Regions from separate parts of the Erwinia sp. HDF1-3R genome, predicted to be linked through region 3. Evidence: predicted binding sites of a transcription regulator. Region 3 holds the regulator's gene; each other region holds the start of a gene.
The links. Region 3 encodes LexA, which represses DNA repair genes until DNA is damaged. Its sites were predicted from a motif close to TNCTGTATGTACATACAGNA; they were not measured.
Positions count from the first base shown of each region.

Region 1: the regulator LexA is predicted to act here: its motif matches at 1,886-1,905, upstream of mutH (DNA mismatch repair endonuclease MutH).
Region 2: the regulator LexA is predicted to act here: its motif matches at 6,059-6,078, upstream of AAGR22_RS08405 (DNA translocase FtsK 4TM domain-containing protein).
Region 4: the regulator LexA is predicted to act here: its motif matches at 4,906-4,925, upstream of uvrB (excinuclease ABC subunit UvrB).

Region 1 is NZ_CP155071.1:3,944,839-3,952,815, reverse strand. It holds gene AAGR22_RS17945 (YgdI/YgdR family lipoprotein) at 1-42, opposite strand, end outside; gene AAGR22_RS17940 (TerC family protein) at 196-906, opposite strand; gene mutH (DNA mismatch repair endonuclease MutH) at 965-1,651, opposite strand; gene rppH (RNA pyrophosphohydrolase) at 2,339-2,863, shown strand; gene ptsP (phosphoenolpyruvate--protein phosphotransferase) at 2,876-5,122, shown strand; gene lgt (prolipoprotein diacylglyceryl transferase) at 5,370-6,251, shown strand; gene thyA (thymidylate synthase) at 6,248-7,042, shown strand; gene AAGR22_RS17910 (hypothetical protein) at 7,240-7,869, shown strand; gene AAGR22_RS17905 (prepilin peptidase-dependent protein) at 7,950-7,977, shown strand, end outside.
Region 2 is NZ_CP155071.1:1,816,893-1,824,869, forward strand. It holds gene aat (leucyl/phenylalanyl-tRNA--protein transferase) at 1-371, opposite strand, end outside; gene cydC (cysteine/glutathione ABC transporter ATP-binding protein/permease CydC) at 402-2,120, opposite strand; gene cydD (cysteine/glutathione ABC transporter permease/ATP-binding protein CydD) at 2,117-3,886, opposite strand; gene trxB (thioredoxin-disulfide reductase) at 4,036-5,004, opposite strand; gene lrp (leucine-responsive transcriptional regulator Lrp) at 5,526-6,020, shown strand; gene AAGR22_RS08405 (DNA translocase FtsK 4TM domain-containing protein) at 6,140-7,977, shown strand, end outside.
Region 3 is NZ_CP155071.1:424,025-432,001, forward strand. It holds gene plsB (glycerol-3-phosphate 1-O-acyltransferase PlsB) at 1-1,473, opposite strand, end outside; gene AAGR22_RS01870 (diacylglycerol kinase) at 1,602-1,970, shown strand; gene lexA (transcriptional repressor LexA) at 2,078-2,686, shown strand; gene dinF (MATE family efflux transporter DinF) at 2,824-4,155, shown strand; gene AAGR22_RS01885 (CsbD family protein) at 4,402-4,611, shown strand; gene zur (zinc uptake transcriptional repressor Zur) at 4,803-5,321, opposite strand; gene AAGR22_RS01895 (conjugal transfer protein TraF) at 5,799-7,043, shown strand; gene dusA (tRNA dihydrouridine(20/20a) synthase DusA) at 7,228-7,977, shown strand, end outside.
Region 4 is NZ_CP155071.1:1,656,028-1,664,004, forward strand. It holds gene bioB (biotin synthase BioB) at 1-577, shown strand, start outside; gene bioF (8-amino-7-oxononanoate synthase) at 657-1,865, shown strand; gene bioC (malonyl-ACP O-methyltransferase BioC) at 1,862-2,620, shown strand; gene bioD (dethiobiotin synthase) at 2,613-3,287, shown strand; gene AAGR22_RS07710 (ATP-binding cassette domain-containing protein) at 3,359-4,075, opposite strand; gene AAGR22_RS07715 (hypothetical protein) at 4,504-4,710, shown strand; gene uvrB (excinuclease ABC subunit UvrB) at 5,004-7,031, shown strand; gene yvcK (uridine diphosphate-N-acetylglucosamine-binding protein YvcK) at 7,046-7,954, opposite strand.

The DNA.
Region 1 (7,977 bases), 1.3 Mb from region 3:
CAAGGCCAGCATCAGCGCCGCCGCGCCAAACATATATTTCATTCTCCGCTCCCGTAAGCCTGTGACTGGAGCAGTAGTAATAGCGCATAAAACGGTAAAAGGTAACCGTATCACTCTGAAAATGCGTAATGAGCACGGGCCGCCATTGACTTTTTGGCTAAAATCTCCGTGGCAGCCCGGCCTAACCCGTTGAATTCAGACTGTGCGCCGGTTAGCGCGCAGCAGGTTGAGGCACTCCACGACCATCGAGAAAAACATCGCGAAATAGATATAGCCTTTTGGCACATGCAGCTCAACGCTTTCGAGGATCAGGGTGAAGCCCACTAAAATAAGGAAGGCCAGCGCCAGGATTTTAATCGAAGGATACCGCTCAACAAATTCACCAATAGATTTCGCAGCAAACATCATCACGCCCACCGCAATAACCACCGCCGCCATCATTATAATCAGGTGATCCGACAATCCTACCGCCGTGATGACCGAGTCCAGGCTGAAAATAATATCCAGCAGCACGATCTGTACGATGGCACCCATAAAAGAGTTAACCTGGGTTTCATGCGTTTCGTCACTGCCTTGAATGGTGTCGTAGATCTCTTTACCGGATTTCCACAGCAAAAAGAGTCCACCCGAGAAGAGGATCAGATCGCGTGCGGAAAAAGGGTGTTCCACCAGGGTAAATAGCGGCGTCGTCAGGCGCGTAATCCAGGCGATGGAGGCGAGCAGGGCAAGGCGCATTAGCATTGCGCCCGCTAAACCGGTGCGGCGCGCGGCATTTTGTTGGTTTTTCGGAAGCTTAGCCACAACCAGGGTGAGGAAAATAATATTATCAATGCCGAGGACGATCTCCAGAATCGTCAGCGTACCCAGTGCCAGCCAGGCGTTCGGGTCTGCAATCCATTCAAACATACAGGCGTCTTATCCTAAACGAAAGTTAAACGAGGAGTATACGCATCAGTACGCTAAGCTAAAGCAAAAAATGGCGGGCCAGCAGAGAAGCCGTGAAGTTTTTCTTCAGATAAAAACCACGAGGCAGAGTCGCAATCGGTTGACCGTTTTCACCAATGCCTTCGGTAAGCGCCTTACTGTTGGCGGCCTTAGGGCGGATCTGCAATACCTCGCCGTGCCGGGCGGTAATCCGTTCAACCTGACCCAGTACAATCATATCCATCAGCTCTTCCCAGTCTCGCCGGAGCTGAGCTTCTTCTTCCCGGTCCGGGCTCCACAGCAGCGGTGCACCAACCCGGCGCTGCGCCAGCGGTATGGCGCGCTCGCCTTCGACCGGCACCCACAGCACTCTCGCCAGCTTATGACGCACATGGCTGGTTTGCCACACCACGCCGCTATTGCCGGTAAGGGGAGCGACACAAACAAACGTGGTCTCCAGCGGACGGCCCCGCGCATCAATGGGGATCGTTTTTAGCTCTACGCCAATCTCCGGAAAATCCTGCTGGGGTTTACTGCCCGCGCTGGCGCCCAGATAGATTTCCAGCAGCATCCCCACCCAGCCCTTATCTTTTTTCAAATTCTGCGGTATGGGAAGGCCGGCCCTTTGCGCCAGTTCACCCAGCGTATAGCCCGCCAGACTGCTGGCGCGCTCGAGGAGCAGGTCTTCATTTTCCGGCGGGGGCAGGGGGATGAAATCAGGGGACATGAATAACTCCCGGTTATTGTTCAAAAAAACAGCACTCTTTTCTGCCGCAGTAAAAGTTTGTTCCCGGGCTGCGGAAAACAATAATAATAGCATGATAAACCATGCTTTTTTATCTTTGCAAAAGGGGGGAACCTCAGCACGGCAGGATCTTATGCCCCGGTTGTCGGCCACAATGAACAGGATCTCACCCCCTGTTATCCACAGAAAAATGGGATAACTCATGATTTACCTTAACACTGTTTCGATTTACAGCCTTGACGGCGGCACTTTTGCCATATTTCAGTCAATTTATGCCTGGGATACCAGCATAACCTGTGGATAAAAACTCCAGTGCTCGATCTTTCACCAGCTAAGGATCTTTCTAAGCTGTGCGCAGTTTGATCCTCCCCGAAATCACCGTGACATGCAGATAAATCCTATGCACGATAAGGGGTTAATGTCATTTCAGCGAGACGACTGTAAAGGGCTTCAGAAAGTTTTCCCCAAACGGTAAATGAGTTCTGCACAAAGATATCCACAGAAAAGGTGAATAAGATCGGTCAAAATTGACGATTTCTGTTTATAACTTTGTTGAGCGGTCTGAGTTATCCCTTATCAGGCCGCTATTCAGGGTGTAAAGCAGTGGTTTACCGCCTGTAAGGAGTATGAAACAATCAGAACATCCGAGTTTTAGTTTGAGGTAGTCCAGTGATCGATGATGATGGCTACCGCCCGAATGTTGGTATCGTAATTTGTAACAGACAGGGACAGGTGCTGTGGGCCAGGCGTTATGGTCAGCACTCCTGGCAGTTCCCGCAGGGGGGGATCAACCCTGGCGAGACGGCGGAACAGGCCATGTACCGCGAACTCTTCGAGGAAGTTGGCCTTCATCGTAAGGATGTTCGTATTCTTGCCTCAACCCGAAACTGGTTACGATACAAATTGCCAAAACGTTTGGTGCGTTGGGACACAAAGCCGGTGTGTATCGGCCAGAAACAGAAATGGTTTCTACTGCAGCTTATGTGCAATGACGCGGACATCAACATGCAGACCAGCAGCACGCCGGAGTTCGACGGCTGGCGGTGGGTCAGCTTCTGGTATCCGGTTCGCCAGGTTGTCTCTTTTAAACGCGACGTCTACCGCCGGGTGATGAAGGAGTTTTCCGGCGTGGTCATGCCGTTACAGGAGATCCCCGTACAGCGAAATGCGCTCTATCGACGGAAGAGAGGTTAGGCCACCCGGATTATGCTCACACAGCTACGCGAAATAGTTGAAAAAGTTGCGGGCGCCCCACGGCTTACCGAGGCGCTCGATATTCTGGTCAACGAAATCTCTCTGGCGATGGATATCGAGGTCTGTTCGGTTTATCTTGCCGATCATGACCGCCGCTGCTATTACCTGATGGCTACCCGCGGGCTGAAAAAACCGCGTGGTCGTACGGTTGCGCTGGCCTTTGACGAAGGGATCGTCGGGCTGGTAGGACGGCTGGCCGAGCCGATTAACCTGGCAGATGCGCAGAGCCACCCCAGCTTTAAATATGTTCCTTCCGTAAAAGAAGAGCGCTTTCGCTCGTTTCTTGGCGTCCCCATCATCAGCCGTCGCCAGCTGCTCGGCGTGCTGGTGGTCCAGCAGCGTGAGCACCGACAGTTTGACGAGAGCGAAGAGTCGTTTCTGGTCACGCTCGCCACGCAGATGGCGGCGATTCTTTCGCAGTCGCAGCTTAACGCGCTGTTTGGGCAATACCGACAAACCCGCATAAAAGCGCTGGCCGCATCACCCGGCGTCGCCGTGGCCGAAGGGTGGGTGGACAGTACGCAGCCCTCGCTGGATAACATCTTTGCCGCCTCTACGCTGGATGCGCAACGCGAACGTGAGCGGCTGTCGCTGGCGATGGATGAGGCTTCAGCTGAATTCCGTCGCTACAGTAAACGCTTCACGGCGGGGGTGCACAAAGAGAGCGCGGCGATCTTTGATCTTTACTCACACCTGCTGAGCGATGCCCGCCTGAAAAAGGATCTCTTTGCTGAGATCGACGCTGGATCGGTGGCTGAATGGGCGGTCAAAAAGGTCATCGAAAAATTCGCTGCCCAGTTTGCCAGCCTGCAGGATAGCTATCTGCGCGAACGCGCGGGCGATCTGCGCGTGCTGGGGCAGCGGCTGGTCTTTCACCTTGATGATACCATTCAGGGCACCAATACCTGGCCTGAGCGCTTTGTGCTGGTGGCTGATGAGCTGACCGCGACCACGCTGGCCGAGCTGCCGCACGACAGGCTGTCTGGCGTAGTGGTCAGGGATGGCGCATCCAATTCCCACGCGGCCATTATGGTCCGCGCCATGGGCATCCCAACGGTGATGGGCGCTGATATCCAGCCTGAACTGCTGAATGGCAGGCTGCTGATCGTCGATGGCTATCGCGGCGAGCTGCTGGTGGATCCGGAACCGGTACTGGTGCAGGAATACCAGCGGCTTATCAGTGAAGAGAACGAGCTGAGCAAGCTGGCGGAAGACGTGGTTGAGCGGCCGGCCCTGCTAAAAAGTGGCGAACGGGTGAAGGTGATGCTTAATGCGGGCCTGAGTGCCGAGCATGAAAAGTCGCTTGGCAGCTGGGTGGATGGCGTCGGGCTGTACCGCACTGAAATTCCCTTTATGCTGCAAAACGGCTTCCCCTCGGAAGAGGAGCAGGTGGCACAGTACCAGGGCATGCTACAGCTGTTTCTGAGTAAGCCGGTAACGCTGCGCACCCTGGATATCGGAGCCGATAAGCAGCTCCCTTATATGCCGATCAGCGAAGAGAACCCCTGCCTGGGCTGGCGGGGGATCCGCCTGACGCTGGATCAGCCGGAAATTTTCCTCGTGCAGGTCCGGGCAATGCTGCGGGCCAACGTCGCCAGCGATAACCTCAGTATTCTGCTGCCGATGATCACCAGCATTGATGAAATCGACGAGGCCAGGCGACTGATCGACCGCGCCGCGCGTGAGGTGGAAGAGATGCTGGGATACGCTATCCCGGTGCCGCGTATTGGCGTGATGATTGAGGTTCCCTCAATGATCTTTATGATCGGGCATCTGGCGCAGCGCGTTGATTTTGTCTCGGTGGGGACCAACGATCTCACGCAGTATCTGCTGGCGGTCGATCGTAACAACACGCGGGTAGCCAGCCTGTATGACAGCCTGCACCCAGCGGTTTTACGGGCCTTACAGACTATCGCGACGGAGTGCGAACGGGCGGGGCTCGAGCTCTGCCTGTGTGGTGAAATGGCGGGCGACCCGATGAGCGTCACGCTGCTGGTGGGGCTGGGCTATCATCACCTCAGCATGAACGGCCGCAACGTGGCGCGGGTGAAATATCTGCTGAATCATATCGACCTGGAGCAGGCCCGCAGGCTGGCCGGGCAAAGCCTGAAGGCCACGACGACGGCTGATGTCCGTCACCTTGTCTCCGCTTTTATGGAGCGAGGCGGCCTTGGCGGCCTGATCCGTGGCGGTCGTTAGGGCGCTGTCCACCGGCAGCAGTAAAGCAGCGTAAACCCGTTGTGGTAAGGCGGGTACGAGCTGGCTCGCAGAAGTCTGCCTAAAAGTCCCGGCGACGTGCTTTGAGGCCAGCGGCTTACAAAGTTTACAGTTCCCACAAACCGCAATAATCACGGCTGTGCTATGATGCGCGCCTTAAAGCGCTGCGCGCACTGGTTGATTAATTCCGTCGCCTGCTGGTCAGGACAGACATTAACAATGGTGAAAGATGACTAACGGCTATCTGGCTTTCCCTCAATTTGATCCGGTAATTTTCTCTATCGGCCCGATTTCGCTGCACTGGTATGGTTTGATGTACCTGGTGGGCTTTATTTTTGCGATGTGGCTGGCGGTTCGCCGCGCGAACAAGCCCGGCAGCGGCTGGAAAAAAGAGGAAGTTGAAAACCTGCTCTATGCGGGTTTTCTCGGCGTATTCCTCGGCGGTCGCATCGGCTACGTTCTGTTCTACAACCTGCCGCTGTTCCTTGATAATCCGCTCTATCTGTTCAAAGTCTGGGACGGCGGCATGTCGTTCCACGGTGGCCTGATTGGGGTTATCTGCGTGATGCTGTGGTTTGCCCATCGCACCAAACGTAACTTCTTTCAGGTATCTGACTTTATTGCTCCGCTGATCCCCTTCGGCCTGGGGGCCGGTCGCCTGGGTAATTTTATCAACGGCGAACTGTGGGGACGGGTGGCACCGGATCTCTCCTGGGCGATGCTCTTCCCGGGTTCAAGAAGTGAAGACGTGGCGCTGGCCGCGACTCACCCCGAATGGCAGCCACTGCTGGCCACCTACGGCGTGCTGCCGCGTCACCCTTCGCAGCTTTATGAGCTGGCGCTGGAAGGCGTGGTCCTGTTCATTATTCTCAACCTGTTTATCCGTAAAAGCCGCCCGATGGGAGCCGTGTCCGGGCTTTTCCTGATTGGCTATGGCGCGTTCCGGATTATCGTCGAGTTCTTCCGTCAGCCGGATGCGCAGCTCGGCCTGTTTGATAACGCCATCAGCATGGGCCAGATACTCTCTCTGCCGATGATTCTGGCGGGTGTGATTATGATGGTATGGGCTTACCGTCGCCGTACACAGCAGCATGTGAGTGAGGGAAAATGAAACAGTATCTGGCGTTAATGCAAAAAGTGCTCGATGAGGGCACGCCGAAAAACGATCGCACCGGTACTGGTACGCTGTCGATATTTGGTCATCAGATGCGTTTCAATCTACAGGAAGGCTTTCCACTGGTGACCACCAAGAAGTGTCACCTGCGCTCAATTGTTCATGAGCTACTGTGGTTCCTTAACGGCGACACCAATACCGCCTATCTGCGGGAAAATAAGGTCACCATCTGGGATGAGTGGGCAGATGAAAACGGCGATCTCGGCCCGGTTTACGGTAAGCAGTGGCGCAGCTGGGGGGCGGCAGATGGCCGCCAGATCGATCAGCTCGAAAAGGTGCTGCAACAGCTGAAAACCGATCCGGATTCGCGTCGTATTATTGTGTCTGCCTGGAACGTGGGTGAGCTTGACGAGATGGCGCTGGCTCCCTGCCACGCCTTTTTCCAGTTCTACGTGGCTGACGGCAAACTCTCCTGCCAGCTTTATCAGCGCTCCTGCGATATCTTCCTCGGCCTGCCGTTTAATATCGCCAGCTATGCGCTGCTGGTGCATATGATGGCGCAGCAGTGCGACCTTGAGGTGGGCGACTTTGTCTGGACCGGCGGCGATACGCATCTGTACAGCAACCATCTGGAACAGACCCGCCTGCAGCTTACCCGCGAGCCACGCTCGCTGCCGAAGCTGAGCATCAGGCGTAAACCCGCTTCGCTGTTCGACTATCGCTTTGAAGATTTTGAGATTGAAGGCTACGACCCTCATCCGGGCATCAAGGCGCCTGTCGCTATCTGACCCCTGCCAGGAGCGGAAGCTTTCCGCTCCTGATTTTACCTCCGACATCCTGTACCAGAAACACCTTGAGTCTGGTACGTGCCGGATCCTCAATGTTCTGAAAATCCCCCTCCGATTCAGCCCTTTCTCTCTTCTCTGAGCACCCAGGTCAGTTCAGCGCTACGCTTATAGCCGGGACTAAACCACAGGGAATACCGATGAAAAACAGCTCACTCCTCACGCTTGCGATATTATGCGGATTTTCCGCTCTCTCCTCTGCCAGTGCCAGTGCCAGTGCCAGTGCCAGTGCCAGTGCCAGTGCCAGTGCCAGTGCCAGTGCCAGTGCCGGGCCCGGCGTTCACCCCGTACGCGCAGATGCGCCTGAGCAGACCATCAGCAATGGAAAAACGCAGCCTCCGGTGAAATTCGCCAGCGTATGGGCCGATAGCGAGGGCGCGACCCATATCGGTCACTGCCGCTTTGAAGGGTTAGAATACAAAAGCTATGCGCCCCCTTCTGCGCCACAGTGGATTGGCGTGTCACCCGACGAGGTGGAAAGTATTGCTTATGCCGTTCTGCCCCCCGGGTACGTCGGCAGCTGGCATCATGCTCCGGGTCCACAGTGGGTGATCACCCTTTCCGGGAAATGGTCCGTTGAAACCACGGACGGCACCACGCTGGTCCAGGGGCCGGGCGAGGTCCAGTTCAATGCGGACAGCAGTTCACATCCGCGGCCTGGCGATAACCGGGTGGGCCACATATCCCGTACGGTAGGGGATGAACCCAACGTGCAGCTGATTATTAAACTCAAACCCGGCGCGCAGAACACCGGTATCTGCACCCGCTGAGGGGATATTTCCCGGAATGCGCCTCGCAACAGTCAGGATTGATGCTGGTTAATGCCCGTTCATCGCGCCATTCTGCAGGAATGAAAAACGCATCCGGTTTTACCCTGC
Region 2 (7,977 bases), 1.4 Mb from region 3:
AACAGACGTTGCCAGGCGCGCTTCACTTCCGGGGTGATCCAGGTACCTTCTTCACGATCGGTGGCGCAGCCTTCGATCACCTCAGCAAAGCGCTGATTCAGCGTCACCCGATAGGGCGATCGCAGGTGGAAACGCTTCATACTGCGGCTGAGGTGAAACCGTCCGGGATAGAGTACCGCGCGCGGGTCGGGTGACCACCAGAGTATCGGATCGCCAGGTGAGAACCAGGGAAAAATACCGCGATGATAAGCGTTGAGCAGGCGAGGGGGACTGAGATCCCCGCCCATTGCCAGCAGGCCGTTGGGCTCACGGAGGGCCATTTCAGGAGGAGGGAAGTTAAGCGACTCCCTCGAAAGCTGGATCAGACGCATGATAAAATCTCTGTCGAACGAGAGGAGAAACTATAGCGCAACCCGCTGGTGAAAATCCCAGTAGCGGCCGCGTTTTGAGATTAATTCGTGATGATTTCCCTGCTCAGCAATTTCACCGCTGTCCATAAGGCAAATTTTGTCGAAATGCTCCAGCCCCTGTAATCGGTGGGTAACCATGATCAGGGTTCTGTGTTGAGCTATCTGGCGCAGCAGCAGGAGAATATGCTGCTCTGTTTCCGCATCCAGCCCCTCGGTCGGCTCATCGAGCAGCATTAAGCCACCGCCGTGCAGCAGCGCACGGGCGATGGCAAGGCGACGCAGCTCCCCGCCAGAAAGCGCTCTTCCTCCTTCACCCAGCCACGCGTTTAGCCCCTGATCATCGTCGAGCAGGCCAGCCAGGCCAACCTGGCGAAGCGCATCGCAGAGCCGGGCATCCGTTGCCTCAGGTGCCGCCAGCAAAAGATTGCCGCGCAGCGTGTCGCTAAACAGGTGAACACGCTGTGTGACCACGCTAATGGCGCGGCGCAGGCTCTGCTCACTCCAGGCAGAAAGCGGCTGGTTATTGAGCAGGATAACACCCTGCTGAGGATCCCAGGCACGGGTAAGCAGCTGAATCAGCGTCGACTTGCCACAGCCGGTACGGCCAAGCAGCGCGACATGCTCGCCTTTGGCGAGAGTCAGCGACAGGTTTTGCAGCGCCTGATGCCTGCCGTCGTAGCTGAAGCTGACGTTTTGCAGCTCAAGCTGTACATGTTCGCCAACGGACGGGCCGGCAGAGGGGAACTGGACGGCCGGCCGCTGACTGACAATCTGGGTCACGCGGCGGGCAGAGGCCATTACCTGTCCCAGATGCTGGAACGCGCCGCCCACGGGCGCCAGCGCCTCGAATGCCGCCAGGGTGCAGAAGACAAACAGGGCGATGGGTGCGCCCGGCAGAGCGGACTCGCCGGCGGCCAGCCAGAATATCAGCACCAGGGTGAAACCGGTTATCAGGGTGAGCAGGGCAAGGGAGAGCCCGGAAAGACTGGCCTGACGACGCTGTGCGCGTAGCCATGCCGCTTCGGTGGTATCCAGCCTGCTGCGATACGCGCCCTCGCCGCCATAAAGCGTCAGCTCTGCCTGCCCGTTGAGCCAGCTGGTGACCTCGGTGCGATAGCGGCTGCGCAGCTGGGTCAGCGCTTCTCCGGTGGGACGTCCGGCACGGTAAAACAGCGGCGGAAGCAGGATTAGCGTCAGCAGCATCAGGCCCCCCAGCGTCAGCGCCAGCCTTCCGTCCAGCCAGCTCAGCCCCCCCGTGACGGCGATGATAACAAAGAGTGCGCCAATAAGCGGGGAGATAACCCGCAGGTAAAGATGATCGAGGGTATCGACATCTGCAACCAGGCGATTCAGTAAATCCCCCTGGCGGAACGGAGCCAGCCCGGCGGGTGAAAGGGGGATCAGCCTGCTAAAGGTATAAACCCGCAAATGCTCAAGCACTCTGAACGTGCCATCATGACTGACCAGCCGCTCAAAGTAGCGCGCGACCGTGCGGATGATGGCCGCCCCGCGAACCCCCGCCGCAGGCAGCATATAGTTGAAGCTGTAAAGTCCGGCGCTGCCCGCCAGGGAGGAGGCGGCCAGGAACCATCCGGAGAGCGTCAGCAGGCCGACGCTGGCCAGCAGCGTAAGGATCGCCAGCACAATACCCAGCGACAGACGCCAGAAATGACGACGATAAAGCGCGAAAAAAGGGGCCAGGGTAGTCATTGAGCGCGCTCCTGTCGGTGTGAAGCCAGTTCAGTGAAGGCACCCGGATACTGAACAAGCTGACCATGGGTGCCGCGCTGAATAATTTTCCCTTCGCGCATCAGCCAGATTTCATCCCAGCGATCCAGCTGTTCAAGCTGATGGGTGACCAGCAGCGTCGTCTGGTTGAATGACGCGTCGTGGAGCGCCTGATTGACCTGCTGTTCACTGTGGCTGTCCAGGCTGGCTCCCGGCTCATCCAGCAGCATCAGGCGGCAGGGTTTGTACAGCGCACGCGCGACGGCAATGCGCTGGGCCTGGCCTACAGAGAGATGCCGGGCGTGTTCACCGGTTTCGCTCTCCAGCCCGGCGGGCAGGTGCGGAAGAAACTCATCAACCCCGGCAAGGGCAGTAACCTGACGCAGGCGATCCGAATGGTCGCTGCCGTCCATAACAATATTTTCACGCAGCGTACGGGCAGGGAGATGAGGATTCTGTCCTACCCAGGCAAGCTGCTGCTGCCAGAAGCCCGGCTCGATGTCGCGCAGCTCCACGCCGTTAATCAGCAGCGATCCCTGATAGGGTAAATGACCGAGAATAAGACCCAGCAGGGAGGTTTTCCCCGCTCCGCTCTGGCCAATTACGGCAACGCGCTGGCCTGCCGCAAGGGAGAAATTCAGCGGACCCGCCAGAACCTTACCGCTAATGCTGGTAATAACGACATTGCGCGCCTCAAGGGCGATGCCCGGTGAAGGGTCAATGAGCGTTTTCCCCTGCCGGGCCGGGAGGGTGTCCGCGTTGCTGAGGAAGGTTTCCAGCGCATCAGCCCCGCCTACCGCCTGCGCTTTCGCGTGGTAGAAGGTACCCATATCCCGCAGGGGCTGAAAGAACTCGGGTGCCAGTATCAGCGCCAGAAATCCGGCGAAGAGCGTAATACCGGTGCCGTAGTGACCAAAATTAAGCTCGCCGAGGTAGGAAAAACCGAAATAAACCGCGACCACGGCGATTGAAAGCGAGGCGAAAAATTCCAGCACCGCCGAAGAGAGAAAGGCCAGGCGTAATACATCCATGGTGCGCCGGCGAAAATCGGCGGAGGCCTCACGGATCTGCGCGGTTTCAGCCGTTGCCCGATTAAACAGGCGCAGCGTTTCCAGCCCGCGCAGGCGGTCGAGGAAATGACCGCTCAGACGAGCCAGCGCGCTAAAGTTGCGTCGGTTTGCCTCTGCCGCGCCCAGGCCCACCAGCGCCATAAACAGAGGGATAAGTGGCGCGGTGGCCAGCAGGATCAGCGCGGCGGCCCAGTTAACCGGGAACAGGGCAATCAGAATCGTGAGTGGGATAAACACCGCCAGTAACATCTGCGGCTGATAGCGGGCGTAATAATCCTGCATATCCTCGATTTGTTCCAGCAGCAACGTCGCCCAACTGCCCGCGGGTTTTCCCTGAATACAGGCCGGGCCGAGCTGATGCAGCCTGTCCAGAATGGTACGACGAAGGCGTTGTCGAATGGCTTTGCCATACTCGAAGCCAACTTTTTCACGCCCCCAGGCCAGCAGGGCGCGCAGAAAGAAGCAGACCAACAACAGCATAAAGGGGCTGATCAGCGTGTCGCGTGGCTGGCCCGTCACGATCAGGGCCTGAAGCAGCGTAGCCAGCAGCCATGCCTGCCCGACCACCAGTACGGCGCTCAGCATGCCCAACAGCATGGAAAGGCGCAGCCAGCCTTTACCCTGTGCGCTCTGACTTCTTAGCCAGCGTAATAGATATTGTTGCCTTGTTTTGTTCATGACCTGCCGGTGCGACGGGAGGAGGGCAGAGCTGCACTCCATATCCCGATAATAAACGGGGGAAATTTCCTGGGATTTTACCGTGCACAAAAAGAAAAGGCGACCTGCAAAGGTCGCCTTCCGGAAAATTGAAGCAGTGTTTTAACAACTTACTGAGAGTTTTTAACCAATCCGTCGAGATAGCGTTCCGCATCCAGCGCGGCCATGCAGCCGGTTCCGGCGGAGGTGATCGCCTGACGATAGATATGATCCATCACGTCGCCCGCAGCGAATACGCCTGGAATGCTGGTCTGGGTCGCATTACCCTGCAGACCAGACTGGACTTTCAGATAACCATTTTCCAGTTCGAGCTGGCCGTTAAATATGGCGGTGTTTGGGCTGTGACCGATGGCAACAAACAGTCCGGCGACCTGTAACTCCTCCGTTTTTTCAACGTCATCCGTGGCGCGCAGGCGCAGCGAGCTAACGCCCATCTGATCGCCCAACACCTCATCCAGCGTGCGGTGCGTATGCAAAACGATATTGCCGGTGCGGACTTTCTCCATCAGACGATCGATCAGGATCTTCTCTGCGCGAAAGCTGTCACGTCGATGAATCAGATGAACTTCAGCGGCGATATTCGCCAGGTAGAGTGCTTCCTCAACCGCTGTATTACCGCCGCCAATAACCGCAACTTTCTGGTTACGGTAGAAGAAACCATCACAGGTTGCACAGGCTGACACGCCGCGTCCTTTGAACGCGTCTTCTGACGGCAGGCCCAGATAGCGGGCGGAAGCGCCGGTGGCGATAATCAGCGCGTCAGCCGTGTATTCACCGCTGTCGCCGGTCAGACGGAAGGGACGGTTTTGCAGGTCGACGGTATGAATATGATCGAAAATAATCTCCGTATTAAATTTTTCGGCATGTTCCTGCATGCGCTCCATCAGCAGCGGGCCGGTCAGATCGTGGGGATCGCCGGGCCAGTTTTCCACTTCAGTGGTGGTGGTCAGCTGACCGCCTTTTTCTAAACCGGTAATTAATACCGGGTTCAGGTTCGCTCGCGCAGCATACACCGCTGCGGTGTAGCCTGCCGGGCCGGAACCCAGGATAAGTAATTTACTGTGTTTGGCCGTGCTCATGAGCCCCTCTTTTTTTAACTGGCATACTTTTTTTGATTGTAGGGAATTTAGCGCAGCAAAAAAAGCGTTCTGCAATTTTGTTAGCAATAGATGTAAAAGGTTTAACCATTCAGGCTGCGCCATTATCGGGAGGACTGCCCCAAAATGGGGCAGTGAAGGCCATTTTGTGGTGCAGAAATACAGGAATATTCATTTAAAAACAGTCATGCAGTCACGCGTTTGGCATGTTGTACTGATTTTAGTTGTTTTACTTTGACAATCGGCTGGTCTTTTGCGAAAACAGTAATGGAAGCAGAGGGTATCCTGGCCGACGGAACCGGGTTTATCCCGTGTTTTAGCCGTTACCGGATAAACTCAGTCTGTCATTGGTCATGACGCATGGTGTGGACAGACAGCATGCGTCATACGGATGGGCGTTTTAAAATCGCAACAGGCGCCAGACTTCACTTAAACAACCCTGTAACAGCGGCATTGTTCAGGGTATGGCGGGTAAAGGGAAGGCATTAAGAGAGACAATAATAATGGTAGACAATAAAAAACGACCGGGTAAAGACCTCGACAGAATCGACCGCAACATTTTAAATGAACTGCAGAAAGATGGCCGAATTTCAAACGTCGAGTTGTCTAAACGCGTGGGGCTATCGCCGACGCCATGCCTTGAGCGTGTTCGTCGTCTGGAAAGGCAGGGATTTATTCTGGGCTACACCGCTCAGCTCAATCCTCACTACCTCGATGCCTCGCTACTGGTATTTGTTGAGATTACTCTGAATCGTGGCGCGCCTGACGTATTCGAACAATTTAACGCCGCCGTGCAAAAACTTGAGGAAACTCAAGAGTGTCATCTTGTTTCCGGCGATTTCGACTATCTGTTGAAAACGCGTGTGCCCGACATGTCAGCCTACCGTAAATTGCTGGGTGAAACCCTGCTACGCCTGCCGGGCGTGAACGATACGCGGACCTACGTGGTGATGGAAGAAGTGAAACAAAGTAACCGCCTGGTCATTAAGACGCGGTAACACAGGGCAGGTGCAAATTCTGTCGGATTTGGGTACACTCCTGTGAATTCATACAGGTTCAGCGTCGGGCTTGCCCGGCGTTTTTTCCTTCATAGTTTACGGGCACCTGGAGAGAACTCTTGAGCCAGGAATACACAGAAGATAAAGAAGTTTCCCTGCAACCTCTGAGCAGCGGGCGTCGCCTGCTGGAAGCGTTGCTGATTATTGTCGCTCTTTTCGCCATCTACCTGATGGTTGCGCTGGTGAGCTTCAATCCCTCCGATCCCAGCTGGTCACAGACTGCCTGGCATGAACCTATTCATAACCTGGGCGGCGGTATTGGCGCATGGCTTGCGGATACGCTGTTCTTTATTTTCGGCGTAATGGCCTACGCCATCCCGCCGGTGATACTGGGCCTGTGCTGGATAACCTTTAGTCAGCGCCACTCTCAGGACTATATTGACTATTTTGCGGTCGGCCTGCGCTTGATTGGCGTGCTGGCGCTGGTAATCACGACCTGCGGCCTGGCAGCCCTTAACGCGGATGATATCTGGTACTTTGCCTCCGGTGGGGTCATTGGCAGCCTGATTGTCAATGCAATGGCGCCCTGGTTCAACGGCGCTACCGGCACACTAACGCTGCTCTGCATCTGGGCCGCTGGGTTAACGCTCTATACCGGATGGTCATGGCTCACTATCGCCGAGAAAATTGGCGGCGCGGTGATGGGCGTGCTGACCTTCGCCAGCAATCGTTCTCGTGACGATCGCCGCTGGCATGAAGACGACTACGACGACGAAGACGCGGAGGAAGCGTCATCTGTCGCTGCCCACCCACCAGCCGATCGACATGACGACGTGCTGCTGGCTCCCGCTGCCCGCCAGCCATCCGGTCATAATGACGACGACGTGCTGCTGGCTTTCGCTGCACGTCAGACATCTGGTCATAATGATGACGACGTGCTGCTGGCTTCTGCTGCCCGTCAGCCGTCCGGGCATAATGACGACGACGCGCTGCTGGCTTCTGCTGCCCGTCAGACATCCGTGCGAAATGATAACAATGCGCAGCTGGCTTCGACCGCCGCAGTAGCAACCGGTGCAGTAGCTGTTGCTGGGTCTACAGGTGCCGCGACCTTTGCGCCTGTAAGAGAGGGCGCGTCCGTATACGACACTGGCCCCGCCTCTGCTGCACAGGCAGAACCTGATCCAGAACTTTATCGCTTCGAGGTCCCGGCCGATACCCCAGCACCTTCAAGACCGGTAATGGATGAAGACGATGGGCCGCAGATGGGTAACTGGCGTGAGGCTTCCTCTTCTTCACCCTTTGAGTTCACGGCCTCACCTGCCGTCCAGCCTGCTGATATCGCTGCTGGCCCGGCGGCGAATAATGCTGCGCCGCTGGCTACAACGGCAGCCTCGGCGGCAGCATTTATGCCCGGCTTTAGTGCCACCAGCGAGGGTCGCAATCCGCAGGTGAAGCAGGGGATCGGACCCTCGCTGCCCCGGCCAAACCCGGTTAAGCTGCCCACGCGGCGTGAACTGGCTTCCTATGGCATCAAACTGCCTTCTCAGCGTATTGCCGAGGAGAAAGCGAGAGAAGAGGAGCTGCGACAGCAGCAGGATGGGTCCGACTCACCGTTTGCCGCGCCTCAGAGTGAAGAGGCGATGCAGGAAGAAGCGCACCTGCGCGAAGCCTTTATGGCGCAGCAGCAGGTTCGCTATGGCGAAGAGTTGACCGGGGAGGATGAGGAGTCACAGCAGCAGGCCGCGCTGGCACGTCAGTTCAGTGAGCAGCAACAGCAGCGTTACGGTGAGGCTGCGGAACATCCGCAGTCGACCGCTACGCTGAATACTGCTGGTGCCTTTGATTTCTCTCCGCTTGACGATCTGGTGGATGATGGCCCACGCGAGCCCCTGTTCACGCTCTCAGCCATGCCGGAGTCAGAGCAGGAACAGCCGGCGGAACAGCCCCAGTGGCAGCA
Region 3 (7,977 bases):
GATGGCGTCGCGCCATTCCGGGACGCGCTGATTCAGATAAGTGACCAGCGGCAGCGGCTCGCCAAAGTTGACGTAACCCTGGCCCAGGTTGCGCAGCTTGCGTAACCCGCGCACCATCTGTAAAAAGCCCTCTTTCTCTTTGGTCGCGCCACGCAGTTCCTTCGCATAGGTGCCCACCTCCATAACGTGTTCATAGCCGATATAGATCGGCACCAGCGTTATTGGACGGTTGCCGCCGCGCAGCATGGCCTGAATGGTCATCGACAGCGTGCCGGTTTTCGGATCAAGAAGGCGACCAGTACGCGAACGTCCGCCCTCAACGAAATACTCGACCGAGTAGCCGCGGGTGAACAGCTCGCCCAGATACTCGCGGAATACCGTGGAGTAGAGTTTGTTGCCCTTAAAGGTACGGCGGATAAAGAACGCGCCCAGGCGGCGGAATATCGGCCCGGCAGGCCAGAAGTTCAGATTGATCCCGGCAGCAATGTGCGGCGGTACCAGCCCCTGATGATAGAGCACGTAGGAGAGCAGCAGATAGTCCATATGGCTGCGATGGCAGGGAACATAGACTATCTCGTGTCCATCCTGTGCCAGCTGGCGTACGCGCTCGCCGCCGTTAACGTTAATACCCTGATAAAGCTTGCTCCACGTCCAGCCCATAATGCGGTCGGTCAGGCGTATCGCTTCATAAGAGAAGTCGGCGGCAATCTCCTCCATCAGCTCAACGGCATTCTGCTGAGCCTTTTCAAAGGGGATTTTTTTGCTGCGCGCTTCGTCCTCTACTGCTTTAGCAATCGCCCTGGACTGCAGAAGCCTGTTGAACAGGTCCTGGCGAACGGGCAGGCGCGGCCCAACGGCGGCCAGGCGCTGGCGGGCGAAATGCATGCGCGCCACGCGAGCCAGCTTCTGAGCAATGGTTTTATCGGTGCCGTGCTCCGTTGCCATGCGCCGCAGAGAGAGCATCGGCGAAAAGCGCACGAAGCTGTCACGGCCCAGCCACAGTACGGCGAAGAACTTTTGAATGCCGTTAAGCACGCGAAGATGGGGCTGACTCTCGCCCTGAACCTCACGGCCAGGGGCGCGGCCAAACATCACCGATACCGGGACCATCTGCACGTCCAGCAGCGGGTTGCTGCGGTGCAGATCCAGATATTCGTGAAACAGCTTCACCGATTCAATATTCGGCACAAAATAGGGGAATACGCGCGGACCGTCATGAATAAAGACATGGCGGGGCAGCACTGTCCCATCGATTTCCAGCGGATCTAAGGGATCGGGGAGATCCTGTTTGCGACACTGTTCACGTAGCGCGAGCAGATCGGCCTTTGAATCGTAAGGCAGCACATACATAATAGGGCGCGACGTATCAAGCCCCAGTTCAGCGACCGGCTCGGCGGGGATCGCCTTACTCTTTAGTAAGAATTTAACCGGTAAATTCAATAGGTTATAATATAAATTACGCCAACCTGACATAGACAACATGAAGCCTCTTGTTAGCAAAGCGCGGCAAGCATACCAGAAAGCGCCAGTGAGATCTGTGGTGTTGCAAAATGTGCGCCACTCAGACATTGACGTTAAACAGTTCAAAGGGTTCCCTCATTATGACAAATAACGTCACCGGATTGACCAGAATTATCAAGGCCGCAGGTTATTCGTGGCAGGGACTGCGTGCGGCATGGCAGAACGAGGCGGCTTTTCGTCAGGAAGCCATTGTGGCGCTTGTCGCCATCGTGCTGGCCTGCTGGCTGGACGTGACGCCGATAACCCGGGTGCTGCTGATCGGTTCGGTGGTGCTGGTAGTCGTGGTTGAACTGCTTAACAGCGCCATAGAAGCGATAGTGGACCGCATCGGCAGTGAGCGGCACCCGCTGGCAGGCCGCGCAAAGGATATGGGTTCAGCGGCAGTGCTGCTGACTATTCTTATGGCGATGACCACCTGGCTGATGTTGTTAGTGCCACATATGCGATAGACGTTCCAGAATCAGACAAACTGCTGTTTTTTGTCCATCTTTAGGTTTTCAACGCGCAAATACCTGTATATACTCACAGTCGACTGTATAAACAACCAGGGGGCGGGATGAAAGCACTAACGGTAAGACAGCAACAGGTTTATGACCTGATACGCGCCCATATTAACCAGACCGGCATGCCGCCAACGCGGGCAGAAATTGCCGCTCAGCTTGGCTTCCGCTCGCCAAATGCGGCGGAAGAACATCTCAAGGCACTGGCACGTAAAGGCGTAATTGAGATTGTGTCCGGTGCCTCGCGCGGCATTCGACTGATGATGGAAGACGAAGAAGGCCTGCCGCTGATTGGCCGCGTCGCCGCCGGTGAGCCGCTGCTGGCCCAGGAACATATCGAAGGCCACTACAAGGTTGACCCAGGTTTGTTTAAACCCAGCGCCGACTTCCTGCTGCGCGTGAGCGGCATGTCGATGAAAGATATTGGCATTATGGATGGCGATCTTCTGGCGGTTCACAAAACCCAGGAAGTGCGTAACGGCCAGGTTGTGGTTGCACGTATTGATGATGAAGTTACCGTCAAACGGCTGAAAAAGCAGGGCAATACGGTCCATCTTCTGCCTGAAAACAGCGATTTCGAGCCGATCGTCGTCGATCTTCGCCAGCAGACCCTGTCGATTGAAGGTCTTGCCGTGGGTGTGATCCGTAACGGTAACTGGGTTTGATAACCGTTTTATCCGTTCTAACTGACTGTTAACTGACGCGCCGCCTCGCCAGCGCGTCAGTTTATCGTTGGCTACCACTCAGCAGACGATGTGTATGACAGTGACTTGCGCAGACACCCGTCGCGCAGTGGATACCGATGCGATTTTTAAACGCTGCTGACAAAAGCCTCTGGCGGCTTGCGCTGCCGATGATCCTCTCAAATATTACCGTGCCGCTGCTGGGGCTGGTCGATACCGCTGTCATTGGCCACCTCGATAAGCCTGTCTATCTTGCGGGCGTCGCGATCGGCACCACCATCACCAGCTTCCTGTTTATGCTGCTGCTTTTTCTGCGTATGAGCACCACCGGACTGACCGCTCAGGCTTTCGGTGCCGGCGACAACGCCGAGCTTGCACGCGCGCTTATGCAGCCTCTCTGCATTGCGCTGGCGGCCGGACTGGCTTTTATCGCGTTGCAATCCCCTCTTACGCATCTGGCGCTGACGCTGGTCGGCGGCGATCCTGACGTGCAGTACCAGGCATCACTGTTTATGCATATCCGCTGGCTCAGCGCGCCTGCCACGCTGGCGAACCTCGTGCTGCTGGGGTGGCTGCTTGGCGTTCAGTATGCCCGCGCGCCCGTCATCCTGCTGGTTGTGGGCAATCTGGTGAATATTTTGCTCGATCTCTGGCTGGTGATCGGGCTGAAGTGGGGTGTCCAGGGGGCGGCTACGGCTACGGTTATCGCGGAATACTGTTCGCTGGCCGTCGGGTTGCTGCTCGTCTGGCGCGTAATGAAGATGCGTGGCATTCCGACGGCGCTGCTAAAAAGCGCATGGCGGGGCGGGCCTGGACGTTTGTTCAGGCTTAGCCGGGATATCATGCTGCGTTCTCTGCTGCTTCAACTCTGCTTCCTTTCGTTAACAGTACTGGGCGCACGGCTGGGGGGCGACATCGTCGCGGTCAATGCCGTACTGCTGATGTTCCTGACCTTTACGGCTTACGCGCTGGATGGGTTTGCTTATGCCGTTGAAGCCTGCTCGGGCGAGGCCTTTGGCGCGCGCGACAGGCAGAGGCTGCTGCTGGTATGGCACGCTGCATGCCGTCAGGCGGGATGGGTCGCGCTGTTTTTCTCACTGCTCTATGCCTTTGCCGGGCCTTATATTGTCGCATTGCTTACCTCGATCCCTGCTTTACAGCACCAGGCGGATCGCTACCTGATTTGGCAGGTCCTTCTGCCGGTATGCGGCGTCTGGTGTTACCTGCTGGATGGCATGTTTATCGGTGCAACCCGCGCCGCAGAGATGCGTAACAGCATGGCACTGGCGGCGCTGGGTTATGGCCTGACCCTGATTAGCGTTCCGGTGCTGGGGAATCACGGTCTGTGGCTGGCGATGACGGTTTTTCTGCTGTTAAGAGGGCTAACGCTGGGCGCGATATGGCGGCGGCACCAGCGCAACGGAACGTGGTTTTTGCCTCCGGGTCAGTGACATGTATCTTGCATTTCCTGGTTAATCTTTGATAAAAAAGAGTTTTTTACCTGCCGGGTCAGGAATAGTCTTAATCTGCCGCTTATTATCGTGTCGTTCCGTGCAATCCCCTCATCTTCTACTACAATTATCGTTAGGTTAAGCAGTTGAGCAGCGTTTTATATTGCTGCCAGGCGTTATGCTTAGACGATTGTACTAAATCTATTACACCTAACGCTCTTTACACTCAAAGTCAGGAGACACAAGATGAATAAAGATGAAGCCGGCGGTAACTGGAAACAGTTGAAGGGTAAAGTGAAAGAAAAATGGGGCAAGCTGACCGATGACGACATGACCGTCGTAGAAGGTAAACGCGATCAGCTGGTCGGTAAAATTCAGGAGCGCTATGGCTACGCAAAAGACCAGGCTGAGAAAGAAGTCAGCGACTGGGAAAGCCACAATAATCACCGCTTCTGATAAGTAAGTTCTTTTCTCTGACAGCATTAAAGCGTTTCAGGAAGATACTCCTACCCAGGCACATGGACTGTGCCGCTTAAACTCCGCAATCCCTTTTGAACCTTTACCAACACCTCACCTGAGCAGCGACCTGCAATCTGTACCTCGTCACTGGCCTGATTATATTTTTGGGAGCGTTTCTCTCATTCCGGTTAGCGTCCGCGCTTTTTACCGGCAGTCTGGGTGTGATCGTGGTGGCAATTGTCCTGATGGGTACAGGCCTCAACCTCGCTACAGTCCCGACATAATCCATGCGTTTCGATGATGCTATGGGACAGGGTAAAGCCTGAGTTAAGGGCCAGCGTATTCAGGATATTTTCCACCCCTTCCGCGTGCTTCTCGGCGACAGACCCGCAGCGATCGCAGATCAGCATGGCAGAGGTGTGGGAGGGTTGCTCAAAATGATGGCAGACAACGTAGCTGTTGGTCGACTCAACGCGATGAACAAATCCCTGTTCCAGCAGAAAATCCAGCGCGCGATAGACGGTAGGGGGCTTAGCCTGAGGTTCCGTGGTGCGCAGCAGATCAAGCAAATCGTAGGCGCTAATGGCCCCGTGCTGTCCGCTCATTAGCCGCAACACTTCCAGACGCTGAGGCGTCAGTCTTACATTACGCTGCTGACAAAGTGATTCCGCCTGTGACAGGATTTTTTCAGCACTGCTAATGGTCATTTTTCTTCCCCCTCACGCCAGATCGAATTGTTATGTTATCACGCCCGCCACAAAACGCCGAATCTCCTCGCGCCCCTCTTTTGTTGATTAACCGTCAAGGGTAAGCCGCTGAAAAAATTCCAGAAATGATTGGTATTTGACTAAAGTGGCTATCATTAAGCACTCTTAATCTGTCAGAGCATTTGGGGATATGACGTAAAAGGTCTATAAAACATCGTTTATGTAATTTGCAGCCACAAACGTTACTGACTACCTTGAGATAAGGAATAGCGGCATTTTAAGCGTAAAGGATTGAGATACCGGGCTAAACGATTAGTGTGATAACAGATAAATAAATCGGCAATGAGCTGATAAGCCCACGCATTGTTATTTACTTCACGGCAATGAATAGCTGCCTCTGTGTCCATTATGCAGGCAGTCGCACTCTTCTCGCTTACGTTAAGCGCTTTTTCCTTTTCTGGATGGGTCTACGGTAAAATGATTAAATTGATCGGTAAGTTGAACAGGCTGTCCCGGCCTGCGGTTTTCCCCGTATTGTTCCTTGCTCCTCTGAGCGCTCTTGCTGCCGGTAATTATTATGATGCGCGTAATGATGCAATGGGGGGAACGGGCGTCGCCTCTTCCACCTACGGCACGGCGGTGCTGGCTAACCCGGCGCTGATGACAAAAGCTCAGCCCGATGATGACGTCAGTATCATTCTGCCCGCTGCCGGATTACAGGTAACGGACAAAAATAAGCTGATTGATAAAGTCGATGACCTGACCGACAGCGTCGATCGTTATAAGGATATTGCCAGCAGTGGCGCCTTCAACTTTGCCGACTACCCGAAAATCCAGAGTGCCGCGGGCGATCTTGCCAGCCAGCTGCGTCACATAAAGGGCAATGAAGCCTCCGGCACCGCAGGCGCCGCCTTTGCCGTCACCATCCCGAATGAACAGCTACCGTTTGCCTTTGTGACCAAAGCCTACGGCACGGCACACATTACTGCTGCCGTCAGCCAGAGCGATATTGATTACCTGCAGGGCGTGGCCGATGGCACGATTTTTCCGCTGCCGGGCGACCAGAGTAAACTGACATCAGCAGGACTGGGGCGCGGGGCTATTGTCTATGACTACGGCATCGCCGTTGCTCATGAATTCAGTATCGCCGGGCATCCGGTGTCGTTCGGCGTGACGCCGAAGTTGCAGAGAACCTACCTGTATAACTACAGCGCCTCGGTTTATAACTACAACAAGTCCGACTTTACTAAAGGGCGTTATAAAAACTCTGATACCGGCTTTAACATTGATGCCGGTGCCGCGACCGATCTGGGCGAAAACTGGACGCTGGGCCTGAGCGCGCAGAACCTGATTTCGCGCGATCTGGAGACGAAAGAGGTTAACGGCTATAAGGATACCTATCAGATCCGCCCCATCGTGACGCCGGGGATCTCTTACCATATCGATCGTCTGACCACCGCTCTGGATGTTGACGCGACGCCCACTAAGCGATTTAAATCGCAGGATGAGAGCCAGTATGCGGGTGTCGGTGCCGAGTACCGTCTGCTGAGCTGGTTGCAGCTGCGTGCCGGCTACCGTGCCGATATGAAATCCAACGATACAAACGTGGTCACCGCCGGTTTTGGCATCTCTCCCTATAACCGCGTCCATCTGGATCTGGCGGGTATGAAAGGCGACGACCATACCTGGGGTGCCGTTGCTCAGCTAAACTTCACTTTCTAACGGTGGCGGCAGGGCGCACGTGCTGTGCGTTCCTGCCATCACGTTATGCATCCCGCCACGCCTGCCCCCCATCACTTCCTGAGGCGACACACTCAACGCGCGGTGTTAATGATTGCGGCATCAAGCCGTGATACCATTGCACACATTATCATCGTTTATTAAATATACCGAGTTTGCGCGCTTTATGACCCAGAACCTACCTGCACACCGCTTTTCTGTCGCGCCGATGCTCGACTGGACCGATCGCCACTGCCGCTATTTCCACCGCCAGCTGACGCGTCAGGCACTGCTCTACACCGAGATGGTTACCACCGGCGCCATTATTCACGGCAAGGGGGACTATCTTGCCTGGAGTCAGGAGGAGCAGCCCGTTGCCCTTCAACTGGGAGGCAGCGATCCCGCTGCGCTGGCCGAGTGCGCCAGTCAGGCCGAAGCGCGTGGCTATAACGAAGTGAACCTGAACGTCGGCTGTCCCTCCGATCGCGTACAAAATGGCCGCTTCGGTGCCTGTCTGATGGGGGAAGCCGGGCTGGTTGCCGAGGGCATTAAAGCCATGCGCGATCGCGTTTCAATTCCGGTGACGGTAAAAACGCGCATCGGTATTGACGAACTGGACAGCTACGAATTCCTCTGCGATTTCATTCGCCAGGTTTCAGAGCAGGGCGGCTGCGAGATGTTTATTATCCATGCGCGTAAAGCCTGGCTCTCCGGCCTGAGTCCGAAAGAGAACCGCGAAATCCCACCGCTGGACTACCAGCGTGTCTATCAGCTAAAGCGTGATTTTCCGCATCTGACCATGGCTATTAACGGTGGCGTGAAAACGCTGGAAGAAGCGAAGGCCCATTTGCAGCATCTGGATGGCGTGATGATGGGCCGTGAAGCTTATCAGAACCCCGGCCTGCTGGCTCAGGTTGACCGCGAGCTGTTTGGCGCT
Region 4 (7,977 bases), 1.2 Mb from region 3:
GGACACCTCCCCGGAGTTTTATGGCAGCGTCATCACCACCCGCAGCTATCAGGAACGTCTGGATACGCTGGGCAAAGTCCGCGATGCCGGAATTAAGGTCTGCTCCGGGGGCATTGTCGGGCTGGGTGAAACCGTCAGCGACCGCGCCGGGCTGCTGGTTCAGCTGGCAAATCTGCCCACGCCGCCGGAAAGCGTACCGATTAATATGCTGGTCAAGGTCAAAGGCACGCCAATGGCGGACAATGATGACGTCGATCCCTTCGATTTTATCCGCACCATTGCCGTCGCCCGCATCATGATGCCAGCCTCGCACGTGCGTCTCTCTGCCGGGCGTGAACAGATGAGCGAGCAGACCCAGGCAATGTGCTTTATGGCCGGCGCAAACTCTATCTTCTACGGCTGTAAATTGCTGACAACCCCCAATCCTGAAGAGGATAAGGATATGCTGCTCTTCCGCAAGCTGGGCCTCAATCCGCAGCACACCACCACCGAGGCGGGCGATAACGAGCAGCAGCAGTCTCTGGCCGGACAGTTGCTGAACGCCGATACCGAGCAGTTCTATAACGCGGCGGTCTGAATGCGTCCTGGATGTGCCTTAAATTCGCGGTGGCCTGTATGAGCCAGACAGGCTGTCGTTTAAATCTGTGGTGGACCCTATGAGCTGGCAGCAACGGATCGATCTCGCCCTCGCCGAACGCCGGGAGAAGGGGCAGTTTCGCCAGCGGCGGATCAACCAGCAGGGCGATGCGCGGACATTACAGATCGACGGGCGTCGCTATCTCAACTTTTCCGCCAATGACTACCTTGGGCTGAGTCACGAGCCGCGCATTATTCGTGCCTGGCAGCAGGGGGCGGAACAGTATGGCGTGGGGGCCGGCGGCTCCGGCCACGTCACCGGCTACAGCGCCCCCTGTGCGGCGCTGGAGACGCAGCTGGCCGCGTGGCTGGGCTTTCCCCGCGCGCTGCTGTTTATCTCTGGCTTTGCCGCTAACCAGGCGGTCATTACGGCGATGATGGCGAAAGGGGATCGGCTTTTCGCCGATAAGCTCAGCCACGCTTCGCTGCTGGAAGCCGCGGTGCTCAGCCCGTCGACGCTGCGCCGCTTCGCGCATAACCAGCCTGACGCACTGAACAGGCTGCTGGCGGGCAACGCAGCGGGGGAAACGCTGGTGGTCACCGAGGGGGTGTTCAGCATGGATGGCGACAGCGCACCGCTGGCACCGATCCATCGGCTGACCCGTCAGTATGGCGGCTGGCTAATGGTGGATGACGCTCACGGCATCGGTACCGTCGGAGAGCAGGGGCGCGGCAGCTGCTGGCAGCAAAATGTCCGTCCCGAGCTGCTGGTAGTGACCTTTGGCAAAGCCTTTGGCGTCAGCGGCGCGGCGGTACTCTGCCAGCAGGACACCGCCGACTACCTGCTGCAATTTGCCCGCCACCTGATTTACAGCACCGCCATGCCGCCCGCGCAGGCCTGTGCGCTGACTGCCGCACTGACCTGCGTTCAGCAGGGAGACGATCGCCGTCAGCGACTGGCGCAGAATATCCATCAGTTTCGCGACGGCGCGCGCGCGCGAGGCCTGACGCTGCTTCCCTCTCTCACCGCTATCCAGCCGCTGGTTGTCGGTGATGAGCATCGCGCGCTGGCGCTGGCAGAGAGGCTGCGTCAGCTTGGCTGCTGGGTGACGGCCATCCGACCGCCCACCGTTCCCCCGGGCACGGCGCGGCTGCGCATTACGCTCAGCGCGGCGCATCAGGCGGAGGATATTGAACAACTGCTGGACCTGCTGCATCAGGCGACTTGTCCGGCGGACGGGTTACCGACTGACGCCGCGCCTCACCCGGCGTGCGGAGGAGGAGCATGACGCACGCTGTCGATAAACAGGCCATCGCCCAGGCCTTTGGTCGCGCCGCAGAGGGTTACAACCAGCATGCTGAACTTCAGCGTCTGAGCGGCGAGGCGCTGGCCGGTTTTGCCACCCGCCAGCGGGATTTGAACGTGCTGGATGCCGGTTGTGGCACCGGCTGGTTCAGCCAGCGCTGGCGCGAGGCGGGAAACCACGTTACCGCGTTCGACCTTTCCGCCCAGATGCTGGAGCGGGCGCGAGCCGGAAAGACCGCCAATGACTACCGCCAGGGCGATATCGAAGCGCTGCCCTTTCACGCAGCAGAATTTGATCTCTGCTGGAGCAACCTTGCGGTGCAGTGGTGCAGTGATTTGCGCCAGGCCCTGGCTGAACTGTGCCGGGTGACCCGCCCGGGAGGACAGGTTCTGTTTTCCACCCTGGAAGCAGGTTCACTCGGCGAAGTTCAGCTCGCCTGGCAGCATCTCAACCTTCCCGCGCCGGTTAACCGGTTTTTATCCACCGGGCAGATTGCCGAAGCGGGAGAGGGGATGGCGCTGACGTTACACCGCCAGACGCTGACGCTGGCCTTCCCCGACGTGCTGAGTGCGCTGCGCTCGCTGAAGGGGATTGGAGCAACGCACCTGCATCAGGGGCGGAATGGCGCCCTGCTGACCCGCCGCCATCTTCATCAGCTCGAACAGGTCTGGCCCCGCGACGCGCGCGGCTGCCTGCTTAGCTACCATCTGATTTATGGAGTAATTAACCGTGACTGAACGTTGGTTTATAACCGGAACGGACACCGAAGTGGGGAAAACCGTCGCCAGCACCGCCCTGCTACAGGCGGCCAGGCAGGCGGGTTTTCGCTGCGTGGGATACAAGCCCGTCGCTTCCGGCAGTGAGATCACGCCACAGGGGCTGCGCAATGAGGATGCCTTAGCCCTGCAAAAGGCGTCCGCCGTGGATCTCCCTTACGACAGCATTAATCCGATGGCGTTTGTGGAGCCTACCGCTCCGCATATCCTCAGCGCGGAGGAGGGCAGGCCTATCGATTTTCAGCAGCTTTCTGCCGGGCTGAAGGCCCTGACGCAGCAGGCGAACTGGGTGCTGACCGAGGGGGCTGGCGGCTGGTTCACCCCGCTCACCGACAGCGCAACCTTCGCCGACTGGGTGCGGGCTGAACAGCTGCCGGTTGTGCTGGTGGTGGGGATTAAGCTGGGCTGTATTAACCATGCGCTGCTGACCGCGCAGGCAATTCTGGCCAGCGGTCTGAGGCTGGCAGGGTGGATAGCAAACGCTGTTCAGCCGCCGGGCAAGCGGCATCAGGAGTATCTGACCACGCTGGCGCAGCGGCTCCCGGCGCCGATGCTGGGCGAAATTCCCTACCTGACCGAGGCGGAGGACTTTGAACAGCTGGGGCAATACGTCAGACTGCCGGTGTGAATAGCGGCGCCAGACAGCGCAACCGGGGCAGGCAGCATGCTGGAGCGGTATAACGCGCCGCTACAGAGCGCTCAAACCGCCAGCCAGGTGTTAACCATATTCTCATCAAGCTGAGCAACGGTGCCGTGCGCCACGTTGCGGCCCTGGTGCAGCAGGAGAAAGTAGTCGGCCACCCGGCGGATAAACGAAATGCGCTGTTCAAGCAGCAGGATGGTCAGGCCGAAGTCATGGTTAAGGCGATGGATAAGATTGCCCATCTCCTCCTCCAGCCAGGAGGACATTCCCTCCATCGGCTCATCCAAAATCAGCAGCCTGGGCTCCAGCACCAGCGCCCTCGCCAGGGCCAGCTGTTGCTGCTGATCGGCACGCAGATCGCCGCTGCGCTGGTGGCGCAGGGACCAGAGCGCCGGAAAGAGATCGTACACCACCGGGGGGATGGCCCGATGCCTATCGGGACCCGCACCGGCAAGCAGCGCGATTTGCAGATTGGCCTCCACGCTTAGCTGTGAAAAGAGCTGACGCCGCTGCGGAACATAGCCTATCCCCAGCGCGGCCCGCTGTTCTACTGGCTGCAGCAGCAGATCCTGCGGCGGCAGGCTCCCCTCCTGCCAGATAATCGAGCCGCTGTTAATGGGCAGATTACCCATAATACAGTTAACCAGAGTGGTTTTGCCCATGCCGGGGCGGCCCAGCACGCCGGTGCAGGTGCCAGGCGGTAATTCGAGATCGACATCCCACAAAATATGGTTTTGTCCGTAAAACTGATTAATTGAACGTAAGCTGAGCATCTGACACTCTCCTTCAGACAGTTATCGATCGCACCTGATTGCATCCGCTCTCCGTCGTCTGTCAAACAGTCTTCAATGCCTTGTATAAGAAACCTGCGGCTCTGAGCTTCGTTCTGGTGTAAGGAGCTCGCCGGGTGGTGACCTGCTTCCCGTAGTGTCTTGCAATTGACAGGCCAGGTTGTTAAGTGCTGCACGCAATCATGATACCGACAGGCATTTTGCTGCGGTTATTGGTAATGTTTATTTAATAATTACCGGTAGTGATTTGGTGCTGCACTGCGGCGGTGCCCCGTGCAGGCTGGTGATGGTGCAGTTGCCTGTCTGAGAAGCAGTGAGAGGGGAAAGGATATAAGTAAATAAGGGGTAACCAGGGCTGGCGGCGGCACCAAAACTATGCTTACTCATCATGCCAATGCTGAAGATTGACAGTGAAAAAAAGCAAAAAAAAATTTTTAGCATCCTTTTTTACCGGCAGCGCAGCTTTATACACAGCAGACGGTTCGGGCGCTCAAATCAGTTATCCACCATTCCTGTGGATAACCATGTGCATGAGCGGCTTAAAACTCACGCCAGGCGAGAGCCAGCGCGGCCTGGGCACGAGTTGCTGTGAAACTCATCTTACGGTGAATGCATAACACTATCAACGACTTGATGAAAATCAAGCAGGATAAAAAAACCGGCCGCGCGCTTCCCGCATTTTGTCAGCCACGCTTGACAAATGTTAAAGTGGCAGACCCTTCTGGGGATAACCTCACTATTCCCTGTTTGATTAAGTATTTAACCGATTATCTATAAGGACTTAACGGCAGGTTCACTTTATCATGCAAAATAACTGTGGATATATCCAGTCTTTTTTGCTGGCAAAATCGCCACGGCAGAGTAAAATTAATCTCCTGTCCGCGAGCATTTATCATCAGGTAGCAATCCAATGAGCAAAGTCTTTAAACTCAACTCCGATTTCCAGCCAGCAGGTGACCAGCCTGAGGCTATTCGCCGTCTTGAAGAGGGGCTGGAGGATGGGCTGGCTCATCAAACCCTGCTGGGGGTGACCGGATCGGGCAAAACCTTCACCGTGGCCAATGTTATTGCCGATCTGAACCGCCCGACCATGGTGCTGGCACCTAACAAAACCCTCGCTGCGCAGCTTTACGGCGAGATGAAGGAGTTTTTCCCCGATAACGCGGTGGAGTATTTCGTCTCTTACTACGACTATTATCAGCCTGAGGCCTATGTGCCCAGCTCCGATACCTTTATTGAAAAAGACGCCTCGGTGAATGAGCACATTGAGCAGATGCGCCTGTCAGCGACCAAAGCGCTGCTGGAACGTCGCGACGTGATTGTGGTGGCGTCGGTGTCGGCCATTTACGGTCTGGGCGATCCCGATCTCTATCTCAAAATGATGCTGCATCTGACGCGGGGTATGGTTATCGACCAGCGCTCGATCCTGCGTCGGCTCTCCGAGTTGCAATATACCCGCAACGATCAGGCTTTCCAGCGCGGGACGTTCAGGGTACGCGGCGAGGTGATCGATATCTTCCCGGCGGAGTCCGATGACTATGCCCTGCGCGTAGAGCTGTTTGACGAAGAGGTGGAACGGCTGTCAATATTTGACCCGCTGACCGGGCAGATCGAATCGGTGATCCCACGCTATACCATCTATCCCAAAACGCACTATGTAACGCCGCGCGAGCGCATTTTGCAGGCGATGGAAGAGATTAAAGTGGAGCTGGTCGACCGTAAACGCGTTCTGCTGGAAAACAATAAGCTGCTGGAAGAGCAGCGCATCACCCAGCGTACCCAGTTCGACCTTGAAATGATGAACGAGCTGGGCTACTGCTCGGGGATCGAAAACTACTCGCGCTATCTCTCCGGGCGCGGTCCGGGCGAAGCGCCCCCGACCCTGTTTGACTACCTGCCTGCCGACGGGCTGCTGGTTATTGACGAATCACACGTCACCATTCCGCAGATCGGGGGGATGTATCGCGGTGACCGGGCGCGTAAAGAGACGCTGGTGGAGTATGGTTTCCGGCTGCCGTCCGCGCTGGATAACCGCCCAATGAAATTCGAAGAGTTTGAGGCGCTGGCACCGCAGACCATCTACGTCTCTGCCACGCCGGGTAATTATGAGCTGGAGAAATCGGGCGGTGAGGTGATCGACCAGGTGGTGCGTCCTACCGGGCTGCTCGATCCCCTGATTGAGGTGCGCCCGGTCGGTACCCAGGTTGACGACCTGCTGTCTGAAATCCGCAAGCGCGCCGTGATCAATGAGCGCGTGCTGGTGACGGTACTGACCAAAAGGATGGCGGAAGACCTAACCGAGTATCTCGAAGAGCACGGCGAGCGCGTTCGCTATCTGCACTCGGACATTGATACCGTGGAGCGCGTGGAAATTATCCGCGATCTGCGGCTGGGCAAGTTTGACGTGCTGGTGGGGATCAACCTGCTGAGGGAAGGGCTGGATATGCCGGAGGTGTCGCTGGTGGCGATACTGGATGCCGACAAAGAGGGCTTCCTGCGCTCCGAGCGTTCGCTGATCCAGACCATCGGCCGTGCCGCGCGAAACCTTAACGGTAAGGCAATTCTGTATGGCGATAAAATTACGCCCTCCATGGCGCGGGCGATTGGTGAAACCGAGCGTCGTCGGGAAAAGCAGGAGCTGCACAATAAGGAGCAGGGCATCGTACCCCAGGGTCTCAACAAGAAAATCGCCGATATTCTTGAGCTGGGGCAGGGCATTAACAAGACCAAAACCCGGGGGCGCGGCGGCAAAACCTCCCATCCTGTTGTTGAGGACGACAGCCCTTACCTGGCAATGACGCCGCAGGCGCTGCAGAAGAAGATCCACGAGCTGGAGTCGGAGATGCAGCAGCATGCGCAGAACCTGGAGTTCGAGGAGGCCGCGCGCGTACGCGATCGGCTACACGAGGCGCGCGAGCTCTTTATTGCGGCTTCCTAGCCGCGCGTTTCCGCTTAAACAATCGACTGAATAGCATGCTCCAGCGCAATGTGGAGCAGCTGTCGGTCGTGCCGGTAGCGGATATCTGCCGCCTCAAGCGGCTCCTGGATAATCAGGCGATCGGTGACGTTGTGGGTATCGGTACCGGGGCCGACGACAACGGCATCAATGACCTTTTTACCGATGTACTCTTCCATAATTGCCAGCTTGTTGGCCAGCGTGAGCTGAGCGGCGGCAGGGCTCAGCTCTTTACCCAGATTTCCGATAAATACCATCGTGGCTGGCGTACGGCGCAGCGCCTGTGCCATATCGGGCATCAGCAGTACCGGCATCAGGCTGGTGTAAAAACTGCCCGGCCCAATCAGGATAAGATCGGCCTCGGCGATGGCCTCAACCGCTTCGCGGGTGGCCGTCACCGCAGGAGAGAGCATCAGCTCGCGGGGGGGACGACACATCCGATCGATTTCCGTCTCGCCGTGCACCCGTTGCCCCTCTTCATCAATGGCCTCCAGGTCCACCGGCTGCTCTGACATGGGGATCAGAAACGCATCTACCTTAAGCAAATTGCGGATCAGATTAATGGCCTCAATCGGGCGCACGCTGAGGTTATCCAAGGCTACCAACATCAGGTTACCGAGGTTATGTCCGGCCAGCTCGCCGTTTCCGGCAAAGCGATACTCAAACATGGCAGAGGCCACGCTCGGTTCGGTAATCAGCTGATTCAGGCAGTTACGCATATCGCCCCAGGCAATGCCTCCTTCGTCACGACGAATGCGCCCGGTTGAACCGCCATTATCGGTGGTGGTGACGATGCCAGTGAGCCGCGATCCAAGTGGGGAGAGCGCCGACATCACGCGACCCAGACCATGCCCGCCACCGATAGCCACCACGCGATCGAGATCGGCCAATGTGCGATTACGCATAAAATTCCTTCTGTTTTGAAGCG